2 regions of the Nicoliella sp. ESL1149 genome follow, and region 1 is predicted to be linked to the other one. Evidence: a T-box and tRNA genes for the amino acid it is inferred to sense, from the RefSeq annotation. Region 1 holds a T-box; the other holds one or more tRNA genes.

Evidence for each region. A T-box is a leader RNA that pairs with one kind of tRNA and senses whether it is charged. The one in region 1 lies ahead of leuS (leucine--tRNA ligase), so its partner is inferred to be a tRNA-Leu.
Region 2: it has a tRNA-Leu gene. The T-box ahead of leuS (leucine--tRNA ligase) is inferred to sense a tRNA for this amino acid. The anticodon was not compared.

The regions. Positions count from the first base shown of each region.
Region 1 is NZ_JBYLUE010000002.1:1,218,923-1,227,099, forward strand. It holds gene metK (methionine adenosyltransferase) at 1-1,064, shown strand, start outside; gene AC3B6G_RS05965 (MDR family MFS transporter) at 1,118-2,602, shown strand; gene mnmM (tRNA 5-(aminomethyl)-2-thiouridylate-methyltransferase MnmM) at 2,605-3,165, opposite strand; T-box leader at 3,229-3,427, shown strand; gene leuS (leucine--tRNA ligase) at 3,474-5,891, shown strand; gene AC3B6G_RS05980 (putative polysaccharide biosynthesis protein) at 6,036-7,703, shown strand; gene AC3B6G_RS05985 (NAD(P)H-hydrate dehydratase) at 7,768-8,177, opposite strand, start outside.
Region 2 is NZ_JBYLUE010000002.1:965,444-973,620, forward strand. It holds gene AC3B6G_RS04640 (GntR family transcriptional regulator) at 25-726, shown strand; gene AC3B6G_RS04645 (WecB/TagA/CpsF family glycosyltransferase) at 754-1,476, opposite strand; gene AC3B6G_RS04650 (nicotinate phosphoribosyltransferase) at 1,596-3,059, shown strand; gene nadE (NAD(+) synthase) at 3,072-3,899, shown strand; gene AC3B6G_RS04660 (hypothetical protein) at 3,927-4,343, shown strand; gene AC3B6G_RS04665 (SprT family protein) at 4,406-4,876, shown strand; gene AC3B6G_RS04670 (homoserine kinase) at 4,876-5,745, shown strand; tRNA gene AC3B6G_RS04675 (tRNA-Leu) at 5,800-5,885, shown strand; gene AC3B6G_RS04680 (LCP family protein) at 5,980-7,056, opposite strand; gene AC3B6G_RS04685 (AEC family transporter) at 7,231-8,177, shown strand, end outside.

The sequences.
Region 1 (8,177 bases):
GTGAAACATCTGTAACGACTGGATTGGTATTAGTATTTGGTGAAATATCTACATCTGCCTATGTTAATATTCAAGAAATAGTTCGTTCAACCATTAAACGGATTGGCTATGATAATAGTGAGTTAGGATTTGATGGAAATACATGTGCAGTTTTAGTGGCTGTTGACGAACAATCACCTGATATTGCAATGGGAGTCGATGATTCACTAGAAACTAAATCTGGTAATAACGATGCTTTAGATCAAATTGGTGCTGGTGATCAAGGAATTATGTTCGGATATGCTGTTGATGAAACACCCGAATTAATGCCAATGCCAATTTCACTTGCCCACAAGATTATGCGTAAAACGGCAGAAGCTAGAAAAAGTGGAGAAATTGAGTATCTAAGACCCGACGCTAAAGCAGAAGTTACGGTTGAATATGATGATAATGATAAGCCGTTTCGTGTTGATACAGTCGTGTTAAGTACGCAACATAATGAAGATGCTACTCTTGATCAAATTAAACATGATATGATTGAAAAAGTCATTAAAAAAGTAATTCCTGAAAATTTACTTGATGAAAAAACAAAGTATCTAATTAACCCAACTGGTCGTTTTGTGATTGGTGGCCCCAAGGGTGATGCCGGATTAACTGGTAGAAAAATAATTGTTGATACTTATGGAGGTGCTGCTCGCCATGGTGGGGGAGCATTTTCTGGAAAAGATGCTACTAAAGTTGATCGTTCTGCTTCATATGCAGCAAGATATGTTGCTAAAAATATTGTTGCTGCTGGGTTAGCTAATAAGTGTGAGATTCAACTTGCGTATGCAATTGGAGTTGCAAAACCAGTTTCAGTTTCTATCAATACGTTTGGTAGTGGTAAAATTTCTGAAAAAGAATTAACTAATGCTGTTCGTAAGATATTTGATTTAAGACCTGCTGGAATTATTGAAATGCTTGATCTTAAGCGCCCAATTTATGAACAAACTGCAGCTTATGGTCATTTTGGTAGAACAGATATTGATTTGCCATGGGAACATACGGATAAGGTTCCAGATTTAAAAAAATACTTTAATTTATAATATAAAAAGCGGCTTTACAAAGCCGCTTTTTATTAAATTATAGAGGTACATGAATGAAATTTATTAAGTTAACTCAAGATACAAATATTAAAATGGTAACGATCGCACTATGGATTGCTGTTGTTTTAAGCGCTATAGAAGGTACGGTCGTTGCTACGGCTACACCAAGTATCGTGGCTAGTTTTCATGATGTTTATGGTGTTAATTGGATTTTTTCAGTATATTTATTGACTTCTACAATTATGACACCAATATACGGAAAGTTAGCTGATCAATTTGGTCGTAAATTAATTTTATTGTCTGGACTTGTAATATTTATAATTAGTTCAGTATTATTAGGACTAGCTAATAGCATGACGACATTAATTATTGAACGAGCTTTTCAAGGAATCGGAGCAGGGGCTATTCTACCAATTGCCAATACTATCATAGCCGACATGTATTCATTTTCAAATAGAGCTACCGTTATGGGAGTCAATAATTCTATTTGGGGTGTAACATCAGTTATTGCTCCATTATTAGGTGGTTTTATTGTTGATAATTTTGGTTGGCAATTTATTTTTTGGGTAAATGTTCCTTTTACTCTCTTAATAATTATATTGGTAAGTTATGGTCTACATGAAAGAAAAATTAAGCAAAACAATATTATAGATTATTTAGGAATATTATATTTAACGATAATAGTTTCTTCCATGATGTGGATTATAGATACATTAGGAAAAAGAAAAATTGATTTACAAGTGATTTCATGGAATATAATAATTATTATTGTTGTTGGAGTCATATTTGCTAGAAGAGAAAATTCGTTTAGTGAGCCTTTGATACCAATGCATTTATTTAAATCAACTACTTTTGTTACGCAAAATTTGATTATGTTTTTAATTAGTGGGTATTTAATTGCACTAAATGTTTATTTGCCTGATTGGATTCAAGGATTACTAGGATATCACGCAATTTTCTCAGGTTTTGCTATGGCCCCAATCTCATTATTATGGATTTTTGGTTCATTTATTTCTGGTTTCTTATTGACAAAGATATATGCTAAAAAAATTACTAATATTGGACTTATCTTTATGATAATTGGATCTGCGTCAATGACGCTTGTATCGCAACAATCAACTATTTTTTCTTTAATAATTATCTCAGCTATAAATGGTTTAGGATTAGGAATGATTATTACAAATGCTACCGTCGCTGTTCAAAACGAAGTTGATGCCAAAAACATTGGTGTAGCAACGTCATTTAATACATTATGTCGAAACATGGGTCAAATATTATTCATTACGATTTTTGGAATTATCATGAATACTTCTTTAAGAATTGGTAGTTTACAAACTGACCATCCTAAGAGAACGTTGCGATTGATGAGTAAACTGATAAATCCAAAAACTGCTCAATCATTATCAAATAAAATGGTTGAACAGCTACATGAAATTCTATTTTCAGGTTTGCATAACGTTTTTGTGATTGGGTTAGCTTTAATTGTTGCAATTTATTTAATTAATTTTTTTGATGTCAAAAAAAGACGGAAAGATTAGTTTTAACGTTTCTGAATTGCAATTAAAAATGGTGGAAAATGAATTTGATTTAAAAATTGATATTGCAAGACGGTGTATTGTTTTTGGTCCAATTGGGATCCAAACTTCAATACATCGTTTTTTTCTTGTTGTCCTCCCGGATGCCCGTAATAGACGACAAGAATAACAATTCCATTTGGTTTTAGAAGCGATAAGCATCCTTTGATTGCATCAATTGTTGTTGCACTGCGAGTAATCAAATTATGATTTCCACCAGGAAGATATCCTAAGTTAAAAATGGCAGCATTAATTGAGTGCGTAACTAATTTTTTAATATTCTCATGTCCTGAATTAAATAGGGTAACTCGATTTAACAGATTATTTTTTTCCAATCGTAAAGTTGTATTTTTAATAGCTTGTTCTTGAATGTCAAAACCATAAACAAGGCCTTTATTACCAACAAGTTTTGCTAAAAATTCTGTATCATTACCATTTCCTACTGTTCCATCGATAACGTAATTACCTGATTGGACAAATTGTTTGAGAAGTTCATGACTATAATTTATTGCTGAAGAAATTTTCAATATTAAACCTTCTTAACTAAATTTGCTTTTATTAAATATCTCTGCTATTATAACACTAATTTAATAAATTAAATCAAATGGATTAGTAGCGAACAGTATTCAAAAGAGACTAAATGGTTGGTGTGAATTTAGGATTATTGTTTTGTGAACTCGCCATTATCATTTTTTTAATTGAACTAATAGTAAATTAAGACGTTTTCCGCGTTATGGATTTGAGAGCCAATTGGAACTTAGGTGGTACCGCGGTATATTCGTCCTATAAGATTATTTCTTATGGGATTTTTTTATTTTAAGGAGGAATTTTGATTATGGCTTATGATCACTTGAAGATTGAAAAAGCATGGCAAAAATATTGGGATGACCATGAAACATTTAAGACTAGCGATAAAATGGATAAAGAGAAGTATTATGCACTTGATATGTTCCCTTATCCATCTGGAAAAGGACTTCACGTTGGACATCCTGAAGGTTATACAGCAACTGATATTATGTCTCGGATTCAACGAATGAAAGGAAAGAATGTTTTACATCCAATGGGATGGGATGCATTTGGTTTACCTGCAGAACAATACGCATTAAAGACTGGCCACCAACCAGGTAAGTTTACTGAAGAAAATATTAATCATTTTCGTGAACAAATTAAATCATTGGGATTATCATATGACTGGTCGCGTGAAGTAAATACCACTGATCCAAGTTATTACAAGTGGACTCAATGGATTTTTGAACAATTATATAAGCATGGTTTAGCTTATGAAGATGAGATTGAAGTTAACTGGGCTCCTGATTTTATGGGTGGGACCGTTGTGGCAAACGAAGAAGTTGTTAACGGTAAGACCGAACGTGGTGGCTATCCAGTTTATCGGGTTCCAATGCGTCAATGGGTATTAAGAATTACCGCTTATGCCGATCGTTTAATTGATGATTTGGATGACTTAGACTGGCCTGAAAGTATTAAGGAACAACAACGTAATTGGATTGGTCGTTCTGTTGGGGCTAGTGTTGACTTTAAAGTTAAGGATCATGATGATAAGATTACGGTATTTACGACTCGTCCAGATACCTTATTTGGGGCTGGGTACATGGTCTTAGCTCCAGAACACGAATTAGTTGATAAAATTACGACTCCTGAGCAAAAAGACAAAGTTGCTGCATATAAAAAGAAGGTCGAAACTAAGTCCGACCTTGAAAGAACTGATTTAAACAAGAATAAATCAGGAGTATTTACTGGGGCATACGGGATTAATCCAGTAAATGGTGAAGAATTACCAATCTTTATTGGTGACTATGTTCTTAATTCATATGGTACTGGTGCCATCATGGCGGTTCCAGCACATGACCAACGTGACTACGACTTTGCTAAGAAATTTGATTTACCGATCAAACCCGTTATTGAAGGTGGAGATATTAGTAAAGAAGCTTACACTGGTGATGGTAAGCATATTAATTCTGGTTTCTTGGATGGTATGGATAAACAAACTGCAATTGATACGATTATTAAATGGTTAGGTGATCATAAAGCAGGGAAAAAGAAGGTTAATTATCGTCTTCGTGATTGGATTTTCTCTCGTCAACGTTACTGGGGGGAACCAATTCCAGTTATTCATTGGGAAGATGGGGAAACGACTTTAGTTCCGGAAGATGAATTACCATTACGTTTACCAGAAACTGATGATTTACAACCATCAGGTACTGGTGAAAGCCCATTAGCTAATATTAAAGATTGGGTGAACGTTACCGATAAGAATGGTCGGAAGGGTAAACGTGAAACGAACACAATGCCACAATGGGCTGGTAGTTCCTGGTACTTCTTAAGATATATCGATCCACATAATGATAATAAAATTGCTGATCCTGAAAAATTGAAATATTGGTCACCAGTTGATCTATACGTTGGTGGTGCTGAACATGCTGTTCTTCATTTACTTTACGCTCGTTTCTGGCATAAGTTCCTTTATGATATTGGTGTTGTTCCTACTAAGGAACCATTCCATAAATTGGTTAACCAAGGAATGATTTTAGGTAAGAATCATGAAAAGATGTCCAAGTCTAAAGGAAACGTTGTTAATCCTGATGATATTGTTCAAGAATATGGTGCTGATACTCTTCGTCTTTACGAAATGTTTATGGGACCATTCACTGAATCTAAGCCTTGGAGTACTGAGGGAATTAAGGGATCATATCGTTGGTTGAACCGTGTTTGGCGCTTATTCGTTAATGATGATGATAAACTTAGTGATAAAATTGTCGATGAAAATGATGGTTCATTAGATAAGATTTATAACCAAACCGTTAAAATTGCTTCGGATGATTTTGATGGGATGCGTTTTAACGTTGCTATTTCACAGATGATGGTCTTTATTAATGAAGCTTATAAAGTTAAAACAATTCCTCGTGAATATTTTGAAGGCTTTGTTAAACTTCTTTCACCAATTGCCCCTCATATTTGTGAAGAATTCTGGAAAATTGGTGGACATCATGAAACGATTGCTTATCAATCATGGCCAACTTTTGATGAAAGCAAATTAGTAGAAGCTACGGTTCAAGTTGTTGTTCAAGTGAACGGAAAAGTTCGTGCACATATTGAAGTAAGTAAAGACTCTTCAAAAGATGCTACTAAGAAAAAGGCTTTCGAAGATGAAAAAGTAAAAGAATTTATTGACGGAAAAGATATTAAGAAAGTTATTATTGTTCCAAATAAAATCGTGAACATCGTTGCCAAATAATTGAAAAAAACTGATTACATTTTTGTAATCAGTTTTTTACTGTTAAAAAGTAAAATTTGTTAAATTGTTATTGATATAATGAACTTTTTTATTTACAATTAATTCATTGTGTTAAAAAGTTGAAATAAGAAAGTAGGAAGTTAAATGAAAGAATCACGCAAAGAAACTGACGAACTTGGCGTTGATGATCTCAAATCCCGTGATAAAATGCTCACGGGATCTATGTGGATGACAGCAGGAAGTATCTTGTCACGGATTTTAGGAGCCATCTATATTATTCCATGGCGAAAATTATTAGGAAGTGAGTATCTACCTGCTAACGCATTGTATGTTCAGGGTTATAACGTTTATAGCTTATTGTTGATCGTTGCAATTGCTGGGATTCCATCTGCAATCGCTAAACAAGTGGCTCATTATAATGCAATGAATGAGTATGGAATTGGGGTTAAGTTATATAAAAGAGGCTTAGTAATTTCAACATTAATGGGAATTATTTCTGCAATTCTTTTTTATTTTATTGCTCCTTTTATTTCCAATAGTGATCCAGCTGTTATTCCAGTCATGCGTTCATTAGCTTTGGCAATTTTAATTATTCCTACGGTTAGTATTACCAGAGGTTTTTTCCAAGGATATCAAGACATGGCTCCTTCAGCTATTTCACAGTTCATGGAACAAGTTTTCAGAATTGCTTATATGTTATTGATGACGTTCCTAATTATTGATGTTTGGCATGGCAAATGGACAACGACAGTTACCCAGTCAACATTAGCAGCTTTTATTGGTTCATTGGCAGCTTTATTGACCTTAGGTTTGTACTATCTTAAACGGCGTAAGTATTACCATCGACTAGTTGCTAATAGTAATAATAAAGTCCATGTTGATACGATGAAGTTATATAAAGAGATATTTCAACAAGCACTTCCATTTATCATTTTAGGTGCTGGGACTTCTATTTTTCAGTTAATTGATCAATATACATTTTTTGATCTAATGCATATTTTTAGAAATTACCCTTATGCAATTGTTCAAAAGTTATATGCTATTTTTGCTGGAAATGCCAATAAGTTAATTATGATAATCGTATCGTTGGCTTCTTCATTTGCGATAACGGTTGTGCCACTCTTGTCTGAAGCATACACTAATCGTGATTTGCATAAAATTAGGACCCAAATCGTGAATGGATTAATCTTATGTGAATTCGTCATGTTTCCAGCTTCTCTTGGAATGGCTGCAATTGCGGGTCCTCTAAACCGAGTTTTTTATGGTTTAGGTCGTCAGGGACTTTCAGCAAATATTCTTTCATTTTATGCTTTGATTGGGATTAGTTTAGGATTATTTACTGTGTTATCCGCAATGATGCAGGGAATTTCTCAAAATAAATTAGCTGTTAAATACTTTGTAATTGGAACGATCGTGAAAATAGTAGCCCAAATTCCAGCAATTTATTTCTTTGGAACTTTTGGACCGTTAATATCCACAGGATTAGGGTTTATGGTAGCTAATTTTTTGATTATGTTTTCAATGAAAGATCAATTTGGGGTTAATTACCGTAAAGTGATTATGAGAACAAATCAGATTCTTTTATTCTCGTTGCTAACATACTTAGCAGCCTTAATTGTTGTAAAATTAACGAATTTAGGATTGGCAACTTTTATGGATGTTGAATCATCAATTGCTAGTTTAATTGTTACTGGATTGGCATCATTAATTGGTGGAATTGTTTATGTCTATTGCATTCTTAAATCACGTTTAGCTGACGATGTCTTAGGTGATCGAATGATTAGATTAAGATCGAAATTGCATATAAAATAAAAAAATGCTTAATTTGTAATTAATGAAAAACACCCCAAAGTCGTTTAGACTTTGGGGTGTTTTTTTATTTTCTATTTTGATGTTCTTTCATGTATTCAGGAATTTTGTGAATAATTTGATGTGGTAAAACAACATATTGATTTTGAGCAAGTTGATCTGCAATATCACTATGAGCATAAACAGCACTAAGAACGGCATCATCTAAGTTCTTAAATTGAGCACTGAATCCGCTGATCATTCCAGCTAATGTGTCACCCATTCCACCAGTTGCTTGTGCTGGTGTTCCACAAGGATTGACATAAATATCATTATTGGTATATACACGGGTATGATGGGATTTTAATACGACAATTCCGTTCAAATCTTGTTGAGCACGTTGATTTAATGCATTATCATCTTGTTGTGATAATTTAATTCCAGAAAGGCGTTCCCATTCTACTTGATGGGGGGTAAAAATTAATCGTGCTTTTGGTA
Region 2 (8,177 bases), 250 kb from region 1:
CTCTTTGGAGGTTTACTTATAATAATGAAATCACCAATTTATATTCAAATTCATAATAATATTAAGTTAAAAATCGAAAATCAAGTTTGGAAAATTGGTGATAGAATTCCTTCTGAACGAGAATTAGCTGATATGTATAAAGTTAGTCGAATGACACTTAGACAGGCAATTAAAACACTGGTCGATGAGGGTATTTTAGAACAACGTGTTGGTTCTGGAACGTATGTTGCCAATCAAAAAGTACAAGAAAGAATGTCTGTCTTAACTAGTTTTACAGATATAATGCTTGCTCAGGGCAAAAAACCGTCAAGTAAAACAGTTAGTTATTATATTGTTTCTCCATCACTTAGTGAAATTGAAAAACTTCATTTAAATAAAAATCAAAAAGTTCTTAGAATGGAAAGAATCAGATTTGGCGATAATGTGCCGATTTGTTTTGAGATAACGACAGTTCCAGAAGTTATAATAGAAGGATTAAGTAAAGAAGATGTTACAAGTTCACTTTATCGGGCATTAGAAGAAAAGAAGAACTTAGTCCCAATGAAAGCACGTCAAACCGTTTCAGCCTCCTTAGCATCTGAAAAAGTATCAAATTATTTAAAAATTAGAAAAGGAGATTCTGTTTTAAATTTAAGACAAGTTACCAATTTACAAAATGGCTTACCCTTTGAATATGTTCGAACCCAATATGTTGGTGACAGATTTGAATTTTATTTAGAAAAATAAGGTTGAAAGAGAATTCCTCTGTCAATCTTATTTTTGTTGCTGTTTTTGTTTATATATTTGTTGAAGAAATGGAATGATTTTAGCAACTCTTGATAATCGTGATGGTTGCTTAATCAATCTATAAAACCATTCTAAATGATGATTTACCCAGAACTTTGGAGCTCGTTTTACATTACCTGACAAAACATCAAAACTGCCACCTAAACCCATCCAAATCCCATTTGAAACTTGTCTATGTTTATTAATAAATTCTTCTTGCTTAGGTGATCCTAAAGCAACGAATATCATATTAGGTTGAATTGTTTTAATTTCTTTAACGATTTGTTCATCATTTTTGAAATAACCATCGTGAAAACCACATTTATTTAAATTAGGATAACGGGTCTTAATTACTTTTTTTAAATCGTTAATAACACTTGGTTTAGCACCTAGAAAATAAACTGACTTATGGTTCTTATTTCCCCACGCTAGAAGATTCACAAAAAGATCATATCCAGATATTCTTTCAACCATTGGTTGTTTTAAAATTTTTGCTGCCTTAACTATTCCAATTCCATCAGGAGTAATGAAGTCAGCATTTTGAATTAACTTTTGATATGGTGGATTTTGAAATGCATAATAAGCAATTTCTGGGTTCGCAGTAACTACGAAAGTATTTTGTCCCTTTTGATCACATTCAATCAAAACGTTAAGAAATTCATTGAAGCTGGTATTTACGAATGGTAATGCTAAAATATTTGTCTTTTTAATTTTATGTCACGCTTTCTATGAGAAATATATTAATAAGTAGTATACTATTAGGTATATTCAATAAAATAATTATATTATATAACAGTTGATAATTCATATCATTTCCGAGGAGAATTTTAATGACATTAAAAGATTATACTAATTTGACTTTGCATACAGATGCATATGAAATTAATATGATGCAAACTTACTTTACTAAACATATGCAAAATCGGCGCGCCGTTTTTGAAGCTTTTTTTAGAAAAATGCCATTTGATAACGGTTATGCTATTTTTGCTGGCTTAGAGCATATTATTAATTATATCCAAGATCTTCATTTTACTGAAGAGGATATTGACTATTTGAAAAAAAATGGAGATTACACTGATGAATTTTTAGATTATCTTCGTAACTTTAAATTTAATGGTACTATCCGCGCAGCTCAAGAAGGTGACATTGTTTATAGTCATGAACCAGTTATTCAGGTTGAGGGTAACCTTTGTGAATGTCAATTAGTAGAAACTGCTATTTTGAATATTTTCAATTATCAAACTTTAATTGCGACTAAAGCATCAAGAATTAGAAACGTTGCAGGAAATGATGTTTTAATGGAGTTTGGAACTCGTCGTGCTCAAGAAACAGCAGCAGCTATTTGGGGAGCTAGAGCTGCATTTATTGGTGGCTTTAATGCTACTTCGAATGTTCTTGCTGGCCAAAAATTTGGAATTCCAATTGCGGGAACTCATGCGCACGCACTTGTTGAATCTTTTGGAAATGATTACGATGCTTTTATGGCATATGCTCAATCCCATCGAACTTGCATTTTTCTTGTTGATACCTATGACACTTTAAAGAGCGGTGTTCCCAATGCAATTAAAGTTGCAAAAGAAATGGGAGATAAGATTAATTTTGCCGGAGTTAGAATTGATTCTGGTGATATGGCATACCTTTCTAAACGTGTTCGGGAAATGCTTGATGATGCTGGTTTTAAGGATACTAAGATTATTGCATCAAATGATTTAGATGAAAACACCATTACTAGTTTAAAAATGCAGGACGCTAAAATTGATACATGGGGAGTCGGAACTAAATTAATTACAGCTTTCGATCAACCATCATTAGGTGGGGTCTACAAGATGGTCTTAGTTGAACATGCTAATGGTAAAATGGTTAATACCATTAAAGTTACTAATAATGCTGCTAAGGTTTCCACACCAGGTAAAAAACAGGTTTGGAGAATTACCAAAAAGTCTGATGGTAAATCAGAAGGTGACTACGTTGCATTGAGTGATGAACGTCCGGATAAGCAGAAAGAACTTTATATGTTCCATCCTGAATTTACTTATATTAATAAAACTTTAACGGATTTTGAAGCACGTCCATTATTGCATACTATTTTTGAAGATGGTAAGTTGGTATATAATCAACCATCTCTTCAAGCAATTCAAGACCATACTAAACGAGCCTTAGCATCATTATGGCCAGAATATAAACGTGCTTTGAATCCACAAGATTATCCAGTGGATTTATCTCAAAAATGTTGGGATACAAAAATGGAAACAATTAAACAAGTTCATCAATACGTAAAATCTTTAAATAAATAAGGAGGATTTTAGATGCGACCATTACAAAAACAAATCATTGAAGATTTAAAGGTAAAACCTAAGATTGATCCAAAGCATGAAATTAGAGTTAGTATTGATTTTATAAAGGAATATCTTAATCATTATCCATTCCTTAAAACATTGGTGTTAGGGATTTCAGGTGGCCAGGATTCGACTTTGACTGGGAAGCTATGTCAAATGGCAATTGATGAAATGCGCAAGGATACTAATGATAGTAGTTATAAGTTTATTGCTGTTAGATTACCATATGGTGAACAAGCCGATGAAGCTGATGCAATGGAAGCAATTAAATTCATGAATGCTGATGAAACTGTCAGAGTTAACATTAAAGCATCTGCTGATGCGATGGTTAAGTCTGTAGAGCAAGATGGACCTCAAATTAGTGATTTTAATAAGGGCAATATTAAAGCTCGGGAAAGAATGATTGCCCAATATGCGATTGCAGGTCAAAATGCTGGGGTAGTTGTTGGAACAGATCATGCAGCTGAAGCAGTCACTGGTTTTTATACTAAATTTGGTGATGGAGCAGCAGATATTACGCCAATTTGGCGATTAGATAAACGACAAGGAAGGGAACTATTGGACGTTTTAGGTGCTCCAAAGCATTTATATGAAAAAACACCAACTGCAGACTTAGAAGATGATCGGCCAGCATTACCTGATGAAGTTGCATTAGGAGTTCGTTATCAAGATATTGATGATTATCTCGAAGGAAAAGAAATTAATGAAAAAGCTGCCGAAACGATTGAAAATTGGTATAATAAAACTGCTCACAAACGTAATTTACCAATCAATGTTTATTCAACGTTTTGGAAATAAGATAAATTAAAGGAGTTTTTTGATAACATGAAAGTTGGAAATATTAGTGTTTATGTCCCTAAAGTTTCACAAATTTTAGAGGATAGTGATAAATCTGGTGCTGAAATGGGTAAATTCTTTGAACCATTGAAAACAGCAATTGAAAAAGATGATCTTTCAAGTGTTGATTTAGCCAAAACAAAAGAAGTATTTAAAGAAGGTACTGACGATTACAAGCAGAACCTCAAGAAATTTGAAAACTTAGCTGTCCCAGTTAAATTAATTGGAAAGCATAAGTCAATGACTGCTAATTACCGTCATTATGTTGATGCCTGTGAAAAGATGCTTGATACAATCGATGTTCCCGCTAAAAAAGTTGATGTTAAGCAATTTAATGAAGCTGAAAAAGAACAAGATGAATATATTCAAAAAGTAATGCATTGGGTTCAAAAAATTATGATTTAAGATTAATGATAGTAGAATTTATAATTCTACTATTTTTTTTCGTATTTAAAAGAGAATAGGGGGTGAATATAATTTTAACAAATCAAGAATTACAGGAATTAGTAGAAGACGTTTCAATGAGATATTTTGCCAAACCTTTCTTACATCATGCTTATTTTAATTCACGTTTAAGGACCACGGGAGGACGCTATTATCTTAAAAGTCATGATATAGATATTAATCCTAAAATGATAACTGAGTATGATAATAAGGTGTTATTAGGTGTAATTAAACATGAATTATGTCATTATCATCTTCATTTAGCTGGATATAGTGGTCAACATCGGACAGTTGAATTTAAAAAGCTATTAAGGACGGTTGGGGGAACAAGATATGCCCCGAAAGCGAGTTTAACAAATTGTTATTTATATGTTTGTTCAAATTGCAATCAAAAATATTACCGTAAAAGAAAAGTAAATGTTCAAAAATATGTTTGCGGGAAATGTCATGCTAGGTTAAAATTAATTCGAGATAAACCTAGGAGGAAAATATAATGGAGAAAATTGTTGTTCGAGTGCCATCCACTTGTTCAGATATAATAATGGGGAGTGATGCTTTTGGATTAACATTTGCTCGTTATTGTACGGTGATTGTTGAGGAAGAAACGGATCATTGGAGAGTAAATCATGCTCTAGGTAATAATATTCCACATAACGAAGATAATTTAATTGTTCAAACTATTTTAAAAACTAATGATACGATTCATCCTCATCAAATTACAATTATGTCTGATATCCCTCAGAATCAAGAAGTTGGTTCCAAGAATGCAATGATAATTGCTGGAATTAAAATTGCTAATGTTCTAGGTAAAATGAATTTATCCTTAGATGATCAGATTAAAATTGGATATAAATTAAACCATAATCTATCAAAAGTAACGGCTGCTATTCTTGGTGGTTTAACTATCGCTGATATTAATAATGACCAAGTTACCGCAATTAATGCTAAAATTCCGGTTATGAGTGCATTAGTTGTCGCAAACAAGCAAATAAATTTAAATGATTATAAACTTCCTGACAAGGTTAATTTGAGGGATGAGTTAAAAATATCTTCAATTTCAAGTGTCTTCACTGCTGCGCTTATGGATGATGAGTGGAGTAAAGCGGCAATGGTAATTGAAGAAAATCCGTTTTTTAGTAATATTGAGAAAGAAAATTTGGATAAATTAGATTGGGTTAAGGATAATGCTCATTCTTTAGGAATTTACGGAACGTTTATGCTTACTAATTCAACCGTCATTACTTTGGGAAACGAAAGTGCATTGAGTAAGCTACAGGATTATTTGAATAATGATTTTCAAAATGAATATGATATTAAAATTATTCCAATAAGCAATAATGGGGCATCAATTCATGGAGAATAAAAAAACAATTGCAATTTTCATGATAATTTGATATATTATTAATTGTAATTCTTTGCGGCCATGGCGGAATTGGCAGACGCGCAAGATTAAGGATCTTGTCGGGAGTTATCCCGGTGGAGGTTCGAATCCTCTTGGCCGCATTCTAAAAAGAGCTGATCTTAATTGATTAGCTCTTTTTTTTATTTAAATAAATGAAAATAAAACGGCCGATTATTTAATCGACCGTTTTATTTTTTAATAACTACTTTGTGTAGAATCAGACGAATCTCCTGATGTAGAACCTGAATCATCGTTAGTTGTAGTTTGTTGAGTATTTAATTTTTTACTATCTGATAATCCTAAGCTGTGTCGGATGGTATTAGAAACTTTCAAAAGTTCCTGAGGTTCTGCTACTTGATAATCAATTCCATCAATAGTAGCATCTTCACCTTGTAATGTTTGCGATTTAATATGGTGGGTAGCATCGCCATATTTAGCACGCATTGCAATCATATCATTAAATGGGATATCCGTTTTAAGATTTCCCTTTAGTGACGAAAGAATTGATTTATAACGAGGTAATGATGAAATGTTCATTCCCTTCATAACCAATTTCTGAAGAACTTCTCGTTGTCTTTGTTGACGTCCATAGTCACCAAGTGGATCTTGATGTCGCATTCTAGAATAATCTAAGGCTGCAGCACCATTTAAAGTTTGCTTACGACCCTTGACAACATTTGCTGCTTCATAATGGAAAGTTAATTTTGGATTAACGGTAACTCCTCCAACTGCGTTAACCATTTTTTCAAGACCACCCATATTAACAATAGCGTAGTAGTCAATTGGAACATCTAATAGATTTTGTACGGTTTGAATTGCTGATGTTGCTCCACCAATCGTATAAGCAGCGTTGATTTTTTCATACGGTTGAGAGTCACCAGGAACGGTAACTTTAGTATCACGTGGAATACTAGTTAATGTGATAGTTTCCTTTTTAGGATTGACTGTTGCTAGAATAATGGTATCAGTTCTTCCAGTATCATCTCTTCCTAATGCTCCAGTATCAGTTCCAAGTAATAAAATTGATAAAGGTTTATTATTATTAATTATTTGAGAAACATTTCTCATTTTTTTAGCACTATCTTGTTGATAGGTTCCATTGAATGATTTTTTGGCACTGTTATAAGCGTTATACATAAAGATAAGGCCAGCCCCAAATAGAATCATTACCGCAAGCAATACCCAACGTTTCCATGGTTTACGTTTTGTAAAACGTGGCCCATTTTCTTCGCGTCGAGGAAAGTTATCTTGTTGGTTATCATCGTTATTCATAATATTATTCCCCATTTTTTAAATAATTAAGTCTAATTATATGATAAAGCCCTTCGTCATAGTAGGGATTTCATAAAATTTTAAATGCTTTTTAATAGTTAAAATTATCTATTCAAAATCATACCTTTTCTTATGTTATAATTCAAGGTATTATCGTTTTAAGGAGGGGATATTGTGACAGTTTTATGGAATAGTATTTCAGGAGTATTGGTGGTCCTTTTAATTATTGTGGTTGGATTTATTTTAGCTAAAATGAATTGGTTCGACGACAAATCAACTAAATTAATTGCTAAGTTAGTTACGCAGGTAGCTTTGCCAGCAGATATGATTTTTACGATCACATCAAATTTTAAAGCAAAGGTATTATTAGCAACATTACCAGATTTAAGATTCCCAGTACTATCTATGTTGATCTTATTTGGAATTTCAGTTGCAGTGGCGAATGTTTTACATATTAGAAAGACCCACCGCGGTTTGTTTGAGTCAATGTTTTTTAATTCTAATACCATTTTTATTGGATTACCGATCAATATGGCATTATTTGGAATAAGTAGTCTACCTTATGTATTGGTATATTATATGGCTAATACGACGTTCTTTTGGACATTAGGGGTCTATCTAATTCAAAAGGATGGAGAAGCGGATGCTAAAATTAACTTTACTAAAGCTTTAAAAAAATTATTATCACCACCATTATTGGGATTTATTTTAGGGGTGATCATCGTTTTGATTCAAGGGCAATTACCTTGGTTCAAACTACCACTTTTCTTAGATAAAAGTTTAGCATATATTGGGGGGATGACTGTTCCACTTTCAATGCTTTTTATTGGGATTGCAATTGCACAAACTAGTTTGCATGATATCAGTTTTTCAAGAAAAACCATTGGGGTTTTAGTTGGTCGTTTCTTAATAGCTCCATTATTGATGACGTTATTAGTTGTTCCAACAGGAATGCCGATTTTAATGAAACAGGTTTTTATTATGCAAGCAGCCATGCCAGTAATGACAAATGCGCCAGTTGTTTCTAAGTTATATGGAGCAGATGAAAAATACGCCTCTATTACGGTTGCTGAAACAACGGTGTTGAGTTTGGTCATTGTGCCGATTTTAATGTTTTTAGT